3 linked regions of the Methylomagnum ishizawai genome follow. The protein of the gene in region 1 binds, or shares a complex with, the protein of each later gene. Links are inferred from orthologs where the notes say so. Each region holds a gene or a part of one and is shown on either strand. Other genes may lie near its edges.

Evidence for each region.
Region 2: the proteins of tsaD (region 1) and tsaB are in contact, whole or in part, in a solved structure (PDB 4WQ4), measured with the Escherichia coli proteins. The link is inferred for Methylomagnum ishizawai from one-to-one orthologs.
Region 3: the proteins of tsaD (region 1) and tsaE are in contact, whole or in part, in a crystal structure (PDB 6N9A), measured with the Thermotoga maritima proteins. The link is inferred for Methylomagnum ishizawai from one-to-one orthologs. Residues at the interface, in WP_004082750.1 of Thermotoga maritima: Cys10, Asp11, Arg49, His50, Leu82, Gly84, Gly135, Gly136, Glu154, Thr155, Leu156, Asp157, Asp158, Ser159, Glu162, Asp165, Lys166, Arg169, Leu170, Tyr175, Lys213, Thr214, Leu217, Tyr218, Gln221, Arg222, Asn324; in WP_004082108.1 of Thermotoga maritima: Leu37, Gly38, Lys46, Lys57, Val59, Lys60, Ser61, Thr63, Phe64, Thr65, Leu66, Met67, Val69, Pro71, Tyr82, Arg83, Leu84, Asp86, Asp88, Phe89, Asp93, Ile128, Asp130, Glu131, Arg134.

The regions. Positions count from the first base shown.
Region 1 is NZ_AP019783.1:4,218,508-4,221,533, forward strand. The notes cover bases 12-2,886. They hold tsaD (tRNA (adenosine(37)-N6)-threonylcarbamoyltransferase complex transferase subunit TsaD), read left to right. Parts: upstream 12-879; coding sequence 880-1,893; downstream 1,894-2,886. Other genes in these bases: dnaG (DNA primase), read right to left, coding at 12-38; K5658_RS19000 (GatB/YqeY domain-containing protein), read right to left, coding at 78-527; rpsU (30S ribosomal protein S21), read right to left, coding at 544-777; plsY (glycerol-3-phosphate 1-O-acyltransferase PlsY), read right to left, coding at 2,434-2,886. In the rest of the region: more of dnaG, read right to left, coding at 1-11; more of plsY, read right to left, coding at 2,887-3,026.
Region 2 is NZ_AP019783.1:2,582,152-2,585,242, reverse strand. What follows is about bases 132-3,071. They hold tsaB (tRNA (adenosine(37)-N6)-threonylcarbamoyltransferase complex dimerization subunit type 1 TsaB), read left to right. Parts: upstream 132-1,223; coding sequence 1,224-1,919; downstream 1,920-3,071. Other genes in these bases: K5658_RS11715 (glycoside hydrolase family 44 protein), read right to left, coding at 1,993-3,071; yoaA (DNA repair helicase YoaA), read left to right, coding at 132-1,212. Also shown: more of yoaA, read left to right, coding at 1-131; more of K5658_RS11715, read right to left, coding at 3,072-3,091. UniProt on the Escherichia coli protein: Required for the formation of a threonylcarbamoyl group on adenosine at position 37 (t(6)A37) in tRNAs that read codons beginning with adenine.
Region 3 is NZ_AP019783.1:1,670,859-1,674,009, reverse strand. Bases 90-3,089 are described here. They hold tsaE (tRNA (adenosine(37)-N6)-threonylcarbamoyltransferase complex ATPase subunit type 1 TsaE), read right to left. Parts: upstream 1,821-3,089; coding sequence 1,359-1,820; downstream 90-1,358. Other genes in these bases: K5658_RS07680 (NAD(P)H-hydrate dehydratase), read right to left, coding at 1,817-3,089; K5658_RS07690 (N-acetylmuramoyl-L-alanine amidase family protein), read right to left, coding at 90-1,249. Also shown: K5658_RS07695 (IS5 family transposase), read left to right, coding at 1-9; more of K5658_RS07690, read right to left, coding at 74-89; more of K5658_RS07680, read right to left, coding at 3,090-3,151. UniProt on the Escherichia coli protein: Required for the formation of a threonylcarbamoyl group on adenosine at position 37 (t(6)A37) in tRNAs that read codons beginning with adenine.

The sequences.
Region 1 (3,026 bases):
ACTTCTTGGATGAAGTGTTCGGGAATCTTGCCGGCCATCGTTCATGATCCGGCGGGAGGCGCGGTGCCCCGTGGCAGTCAGGCACCGAGCAGGCTTTTGACCCTGGCGCTGACCACGGTCATATCGGCCCGGCCCTGCATCTGGGGTTTGAGCGCGGCCATCACCTTGCCCATGCCGCCGACGCCAGTGGCTCCGGTTGCGGCCAGCGCGGCCTGGATCAGGGCGTCGATCTCGGTTTCGGTGAGGGCTTCTGGGAGATAGGTTTGGATCACCGCGATCTCGGCGCTTTCAATCGCCGCCAAATCCTCGCGGCCACCCGCTTGGTATTGGGCGATGGATTCGCGCCGTTGCTTGACCATCTTGTCGAGCAGGGCGACGACCTGGGCATCGTCCAGGCTGATGCGCTCGTCCACTTCGCGCTGCTTGATCGCCGCCATGATCAAACGGATCACGCCCAGGCGATCCTTGTCGCCACCTTTCATGGCGGCCTTCATGTCGGCTTGCAGGCTTTCTTTCAGGGAACTCATGGCGGGGAATCCAGGATCAGACTTGCGGACGGCCTTTGCGGAGGTTCTGCAGGGCGAAGCGTTCGCGGGAGAGCTTTTTCAGGTGGCGCTTGACGGCGGCGGCGGCTTTGCGCTTACGCTCTTCGGTGGGCTTCTCGTAGAACTCGCGGCGACGGACTTCCGACAGGACGCCGGCTTTTTCGCAGGCCCGTTTGAAACGGCGGATGGCGATTTCGAACGGTTCGTTTTCTCTGATCTTGATCGAAGGCATGTAGCTCCCCAAGGGTGTTAGCTGGAAATTGACAACCGGATATCCCGGCCCCGAATTAAAAGGGGATAATTATACGCTCTCGGCTCACGAAGGCAAAAAGCAATGTTCGTACTCGGCATCGAAACCTCCTGCGACGAAACCGGCGTCGCGGTCTACCACCCGCAACGGGGCTTGCTCGCCCACGCGCTCTATAGCCAAGTGAAGACCCATGCGGAATATGGCGGCGTGGTGCCTGAATTGGCCTCCCGCGACCACGTCAAGAAGCTGATTCCCTTGATCCGCCGGGTCTTGGGCGAGGCGGGGCTGACTCAGCGGGATTTGGGCGGCATCGCCTATACGCGGGGGCCGGGGTTGGTGGGCGCTTTGCTGGTGGGGGCCGCCGTGGCCCGGAGTTTGGCCTGGACCCTGAATATCCCTTGCGTCGGCGTCCACCACATGGAAGGCCATTTGCTCGCGCCGTTATTGGAAACCGACGCGCCGGAATTCCCGTTCATCGCGCTGTTGGTGTCGGGCGGACATACCCAGTTGGTGGAAGTGGAAGGCATAGGCGGCTATCGCATCCTGGGCGAATCGTTGGACGACGCCGCCGGGGAGGCTTTCGACAAGACCGCCAAGATGCTGGGCCTTGGGTATCCGGGTGGCCCGGAAATCGCCAAGCTGGCCGATGAAGGCCGGGCGGACCGCTTCGATTTCCCGCGGCCGATGACCGACCGGCCCGGCTTGGATTTCAGCTTCAGCGGGCTCAAGACCCACACCTTGACCACGCTCGCCACGACTGAAGGCACCCGCCAGGACAAGGCCGATATCGCGGCGGCGTTCCAGGCGGCGGTGGTGGATACTTTGTTGATCAAATCGCGGCGGGCCTTGCGGGAAACCGGGTTGAAGCGCTTGGTGGTGGCGGGCGGGGTCAGCGCCAACCGTTTGATGCGGGAAAAGCTGGATGAAATGGCGCGGAAGGAAGGTTATCGGGTGTATTTCCCGCGCCTCGCTTTTTGTGGGGATAACGGGGCGATGATCGCCTATGCGGGTTGCCAGCGCTTGTTGGCGGGCCATGTGGAACCGCCGGAAATCCGGGCTCAGCCGCGTTGGCCGTTGACCGAACTGACGCCGCCGTAGTTCATCCAGGTTTTATCCGGGTTGGACGGAAAGGCCCAATAGGGCCGTGACTTTGAACCCCTTATCGTTTGGTAATTGGTGGACTCTGACGCGATTTAGGGTCCAGCGCTTGCTGTCGTTGTACGCGGGGAACACCTACCAGTGTTTGCGTGAAGCCGGGGGACTCGAATTGCAGGCAGCCCTGCGGCCAATTGATTGGAAGGCTCCACCGATAGGACTCGAAACCCGTGGAAGAATGCAGCGCTTCCCTCTGGATGCCATTTATAGAAAACGGGCACATGCCAGCCGTTGGCGATTTGTAATCGAGATTGAATTGAAATCCAAAGACTTGGTGAAAGCGCAGCACCGCTTGAGAGACTGTGAATAAACACTCGTTGCTCGATTGGTGCCACTCAAGCATGTAATCGATATCCAAAACCAGATCGGCAACGCCATTCCCTTGGTCGAATAATTCGAACCTAAACCCATGGATATGGACATCGTGCCACGACATATGGTCAAAGTCTTCCGTGGACCAAGGACCGTGGGTATTCACTGCTTCTACCCTTTCTTGCCGATCTTGCTCTCCTCGCCCTTGAGCAAGCGTTCGATATTGCCTTTATGCCGCCAGAACAGCAGGGCGCTCATCACCACGGCGACGGCGGTCAGCGCGGGCGACTGCCCCGCCCACAGCCAGACATAGACCGGGGCCAAAGCCGCCGCCACCAAGGCCGACAGCGAGGAATAGCGGAAGGCGAAGGCCACGCCGATCCAGGTCGCCAGCGCCGCCGCGCCGACCCCCCAAGCGAACCCGCTCAGAATCCCCAAGGCCGTGGCGACGCCCTTCCCGCCCTTGAAGCCGAAGAACACCGGGAACAAATGGCCGATGAACGCGGCCAAGCCCACGCAGCCCAAAACCATGGGTTCCACGCCCACAGCCTTGGCGATCAACACCGGGATCAAGCCTTTCAGCGCATCGCCCAGCAGGGTGATGATGGCGGCCTTCTTGCCGCCGAGGCGCAGCACATTGGTCGCGCCGGGATTCTTGGAGCCCTCCTCGCGGGGGTCGGGCAGATCGAACAGGCGGCTGACCAGCACCGCGCTGGACAAGGAACCCAACCCATAGGCCAAAGGAATCAAAAGCCATTCCAACA
Region 2 (3,091 bases), 1.6 Mb from region 1 along the record:
CAGTTCCTCGGGTTGAGCGTGACTTCGCGCCAATTCACCGAACTGGCCGACGATATCACCGCCGAGTGGGTCAAGGACGCCCGCGACGTGCCCGAGTTGCAAGACGAGGCCGATTGGCTGCACCGCCAAACCGAGGATTTGCGGTTGGCGCTGGGGGTGGAAACCACCCGCCGCGAAGCTTGGCACCGGGTGGCGGACGATCCCTTGGTCAAGGAGATCATCGGCGGCCTGTTCGTGCAATTGGGCCGGTTGGTCGAATTGCTCAAGCCTTTGGCAGTGCGCGGCAAGGGTTTGGAATCCTGCTACAAACGCTGTTTCGAGATCGGCTCCCGGCTCTACGCTTTCCTCGACGATAACGAGGACACCGACATCGGCGACACCGTGCGCTGGTTCGAGACCCGCAAACGCGCCTTCAGCCTGAACCGCACGCCGTTGACCGTCGCCAACGAATTCGGCAAATTCCGCCAGCACAGCCAAGCCGCCTGGGTGTTCGCCTCGGCCACCCTGACCGTGGGTGGCGACTTCGGGCATTTCATCAACCAATGCGGACTCCAGGAAGCCGAATGCAAGGCTTGGGACAGCCCGTTCGACTATCAACGCCAATCACTGCTATACCTGCCGCCCGGCCTGCCCGATCCGGGCACCCAGGGCTATACCCAGGCCGTGGTCGGTGCCGCCGTGCCGGTGTTGCGGGCCAGCCGGGGCCGGGCGTTCTTGTTGTTCACTTCGCACCAAGCCTTGCTAGAAGCCGCCAAGCTCCTGCCCGAACACCTGGACTATCCCTTATTCATCCAGGGCAGCCAACCCAAATCGACCTTGCTGGAAGCGTTCAAGCGGGCGGGCAATGGTGTCTTGCTGGGAACGGCCAGCTTTTGGGAAGGGGTGGATGTGCAAGGCCCGGCCTTGTCCTGTGTCATCATCGACAAATTGCCGTTCGCCTCGCCCGGCGATCCGGTGTTGGGCGCCCGTTTGGAAAGCCTGAAGAAAACCGGGGTGAATCCCTTCATGTCCTATCAATTGCCCACGGCCATCCTGGCTTTGAAGCAGGGCGTGGGCCGCTTGATCCGCAACCAGACCGACCGGGGCGTGCTGGTGCTGTGCGATCCGCGCCTCGTGGGCCGTTCCTATGGCGATTCGTTCCTGGATAGCCTCCCGGACATGCCCAGGAGCCGCGCCCTGGCCGATGTGGAACGCTTTTTCGCCCAGATTTGACGACACCGACCATGAACCTACTCGCCATCGAAACCGCCACCGAAGCCTGTTCCGCCGCCTTGCTGGTGGGGGACCACATCATTGAGCGTTACCAACTGGCCCCGCGCCTGCACAACAGCCTGATCCTACCCATGGTGGACGAGCTGTTGGCGGAAGCGGGGCTGGTCGTCGGGCAACTCGACGCCCTGGCTTTCGGGCGCGGGCCGGGTTCGTTCACCGGGGTGCGGATCGCGGCGGGGGTGGCGCAGGGCATCGCTTTCGGGGCGGATTTGCTGGTGGTGCCGGTTTCGACCTTGGCGGCCTTGGCCGAGGCGGCGCTGGCCGAGACCGGGCTGGACACCGCCTTTCCCTGCATCGATGCCCGGATGGGGGAAGTCTATTGGGGCGTGTACCGGCGGGGTGGGGCGGGCTGGGCCGAATTGCTGGGGGAGGAAGCCGTGCTTCCGGCGGAGCAAGCGCCGTTTCCCGAGGCGGTCCGGGGCGTAGCGACCGGGAGTGGTTGGGCGACCTATGGTGCCGTATTGGGGGAGCGCCTGGGCGGGCGGGTGCTGACCGTGTTGGAAGGGCGGTTCCCCCGTGCCGGGGTCGTCGCCCGCTTGGGGGCCGCGGCTTTCCAGGCGGGCGCGGCGGTGCCGGTGGAGCAGGCCCAGCCTATTTACCTGCGGGACAACGTGGCGAAGAAACCCCGATTGCCCAGCTTGGCCTGAGAGACCAGAACGCCCGTGGGATGTGCGTCGGCACATCCCACGGGCGTTTCCATGTCCGGTTAAAGCACCAGCCTCAGCGGATTTCGATGGTGGACACACTCATCGGCGGCAGGGCCACCACCCAGTGGGTTTTGGTCACCGGGACCGACCCCATATACACGGGCTGGGTCGCGGTACCGGCCAGCCGGTAGACACGCGCTGTGCCCTGGTTCGGCAAGCCTTGCAAGCCCACGTCCTGGGCCTTGTCGCTGCGGTTGATCGCCACGAACACCGAACGGCCCGCCACGCTGAAATCCACGCTGGCGTAGACCGATATCTTGGTGACATCGGCGGATTGCGCGGCCAAGGCGATATCCCCGAAGTTCGCCGTCTTGCCATCGAAACCCCGGTACATCAGGAACGCGGCCTCGATGAACGGCTCGGTGCCGCCCATCTGCCAACGGGTGGCGGCGAACACGCCTTGCTGGCCGAAGATGCCCAGGGCGTCCGCCTCGGCCAAAGCCCCCGAGATATGGTCGCCGCCGCCGTAGTTGTATTCGGTGATGGCGAACTGGGTGCCGGGATAATGCGCGTCGATCTTGGCCTTCATCCGGGGAATCAAGCGGATGGCCTTGTCGCCCTCCGGCAATACCCCCGGAATCCAGGAGTTCTCCACATACCCGGCATCCCACAGCGAGCGCGTCGCCTGTAAACGGGCCGCGATTACTTCGGGCGTGTTGAGCGTGGCCATCTTGCTGCCATCCCAGTAATACCCGACCGGCGAGCCGCCCGCCGATTTGGCTTCGGTGTAGAAATGCAGGTCCAGCACATCGACCAGCCGTTTCCCGACGGTGGTTTCGGCCTGTCTCATGCGGTCTAGGTAGTACTCGGTGAAATCGCCCTTGCTGGCATGGTCCGACCCGCTGCCGTCGGGCGCGCCCTGCAAATAGGTGAAGCCATACCAGCCATAGCTGACGAAACCGAACACCACGGCATTGGGATCGACCGTCTTGATGGTCTCGGCGGCGGCTTGGTTCTTCTGGCACAGGCTGTCGTAGGATTCCTGGTGCGGCTCGATGCGCGGATGGCTGGCGAACCAGATATCCGGCTCGTTATCCAGCGAGTAGAAGACCTGCTTGCCGGGATGGGCCGGTTTGACCACGGTCTTGATCCAGTTGACATATTCGTCGGTG
Region 3 (3,151 bases), 2.5 Mb from region 1 along the record:
ACCGTGTAAGCAGTTTATGTGCCGGATGTCCTCTAAGATAGGCTATCCCCGGCGGTTTATTCTTTCGCCCGCCTCAAGGCACCTCCGCCACCCGCAACCCCGCCGCCGCCCCCGCCCGGCGCGACTCCGCACAATACGCCCTGATCCCCCGGAACACCGAACGCGCCACCCGGTCCTGGTGGGCGTTGTTGGTCAGGTTGCGTTCCTCCTCCGGGTTGGAGATGAAGGCGGTCTCGACCAGCATGGACGGCACGTCCAGCGATTTCAGCACCGCGAACTCGGCCTTCTGCACCTCGTCGTGATGCACGGCGAAATCCCGCCTCAATTCCCGCAATACCTTTTCCGCCGCCTTGTCGCTGGCGTCCAGGGTGGCGTTCTTGGACAGGTCCACCAGCACCGAGGCCAGCAGCTTGTTCTTGTCCTTGAGCTTGGGGCCGCCCACCAAGGCGGCGTTCTCGCTGTCGGCCAGCCACCGCGCCGCCTCGCTGGACGCGCCGTGTTCCGACAGCGTATACACCGAGGAACCCTTCACCCCGCCGTCGGTATAGGCGTCGGCATGGATGGACACGAACAAATCGGCCCGCACCTTGCGGGCGATGGCGGCGCGGTGACGCAGATCGACGAACTCATCGCCGCGCCGCACCAAGACCGCCTTCATCCCCGGCTCGGCCTGGATATACCCAGCCAGCTTGCGGGCAATCGCCATCACCACGTTTTTTTCCAAAGTACCGCCGGGTCCGATGGCCCCGGTGTCCTTGCCGCCGTGCCCGGCGTCGATGGCGACCACGAAGGAATGGGCCGGTTTGGCACGGGCGCGGGCGGAATTGGTGGAAGCAGCGGCGGGGACCGGGGCGGCGGACGCGGCCCATTCCACGGTCAGGCGGGCGTGGTCGGGCCATTGCTCCATGCGGGCCTGATGGGGGGCGTTGCGCTTGGTCTCGACCAGGAGGCGGAGGCTGCCCTTGGCCTTGCCGGGCAGGGAGCCGATCCGGGCCGCGACCGGATGGGCGGCGGGCGGTTGCGCCAAGCCCCCGGCCAGGGCGGTATCGGCCAGTTCGATGGCGAGCGGCGCGTCGCCGCCCAGGCTGGCCACCCGATATCCCGGCACCCCGCTGAAATCCACCATCAGGCGCGGGTGCGGCCCCGCCGTCCATTGCACCGATTTCACCCAGACCGCCGCCGCGCCGGACTCCCCGGACACCCACACGGCGAGCCACAACAAACCACCCCATACGGACTTTTTGTTCATGTTGGATACCCCTGGTCAAGCGCTTTGGAAAAATAGCGGCGCATTCCGCGCTACGCAAGCTTTCGAGCGGGACTTATCGCCCAAAATCAACTGGCCGCGGCGGGTTCCATCACCCCGCCGCCCACGCGGCCAGGATCGCCCTGCCCTGTTCGCTATCCGCCGCCAGCGTGGCGCGGCGGCTTCCCCCCAGGATTTCCAGGCGGATATCCAGGTCGGCTCCGGGCAGGAGTCCCGCGCCGCGTCCGGGCCATTCGATGAAACAGGTGGCTCCGGGCCGGAGATAATCGCGGATGCCCATCCATTCCAATTCCTCCGGGTCGTTCAGCCGGTACAGGTCGAAATGGAACAGGGTACGGTCGGGCAGCGCGTATTCCTCGACCAGGGTGAAGGTCGGGCTTTTCACCGCGCCGGTGAAGCCGGTCGAGCGTAGGCAACCGCGCACGAAGGTGGTTTTGCCCGCGCCGAGATTGCCATGTAGATAGACCAGGCAGCCCGGCGGCAGATGGCGGTAGAGCCGGGCGGCGAATTCGAGGGTGGCGGCCTCGTCGGGCAGGTCCAGGACCGTGTTCATCGGTTCACCCAGCGGCGCAAGGGGGTCATCAAATCGCCCGCCAACAGGCCGCGCTCGCCATCGCGGGCGGCTTCGTCGCCGGCGGCGGCATGGAGGCGCACGCCCAGGGTGGCGGCTTCCAGCGGCTCCAACCCCTGGGCCAACAACCCCGCGACCACCCCGGTCAGCACATCGCCCATGCCGCCGCTGGCCATGCCGGGATTGCCCGCGATGCACACCCTGGGCAATTCGTCCGCGCCCGCGATGAGCGTGCCCGAGCCTTTCAGCACCACCACGCCGCCATAGCGGTCCTGCAAGGCGCGGGCGGCGGCATAGCGGTCGCGCTGCACCGCCGCCGTGCCGGTCCCGAGCAAGCGCCCGGCCTCGCCCGGATGCGGGGTCAAGACCCAGCGCTCGCACCGGCGCGGCTGCGCGGCCAGGAGGTTCAAGGCATCGGCATCGACCACCAAGGGCAAACCGCTGTCCACGGCGGCATCCAGCAACAGCGCCGCCCAGTCCGAACGCCCCAGCCCCGGCCCCACCGCCGCCACCGTGGCCCGGCCCAGGAGGTTTTCCACCTCGTCGCGCCGGGCCACGCCGTGGCACATGAGTTCGGGCCGGTCCAGGTTGAGGAAGGCGGCGTGTTCCGGGCGGGTGGCGAGGCTCACCAGCCCCGCCCCGACCCGCGCCGCCGCTTCCGCCGCCAGCCGCGCCGCGCCGCTATAGCCCTGTTCGCCGCCCAGCACCAGCACGTGGCCGAAATGGCCCTTATGGGCGTAGCGCGGACGCGGCGGCAAACCCTGCGCCAAGGGCGGCAGCAACAGGGCCGAAGGCTTGACCGCGTGTTTCACCATGGGCGGTGTCTCCAAATCGGCGAACACCAGTTCGCCCGCGTATTCCAAGCCCTCGCCGGTACACAAGCCCTGTTTCAGGCCGATGAAGCTGACCGTGACATCCGCCCGCACCGCCACGCCCAACACCGCCCCGGTATCGGCGCACAGGCCGGAGGGAATATCCAAGGCCAGCACCTTGCCCCGGAAGCGGTTGACGGCGCGGACGACCTCGGCGAACAAGCCCTCGATCTCGCGGTCCAGCCCGGTGCCGAACAGGCCGTCCACCAGGATTTCCGCGCCCTCGAAATCCGCCGGAATGAAATCCAGCACCGCGCCGCCCGCCGCCCGGTATTCTTGATAGGCGGCCAGCGCATCGCCCTTCAGCCCCGCCAAGGGCGCGACCGGATAGACCCTGACATCCCAGCCCGCCGCGTGGGCTAGCCGCGCCACCACATAGGCATCGCCGCCGTTATTGCCGGCCCCGCAAATGGCCGAGAGGGTCCGCGCCGTGGGCCAACG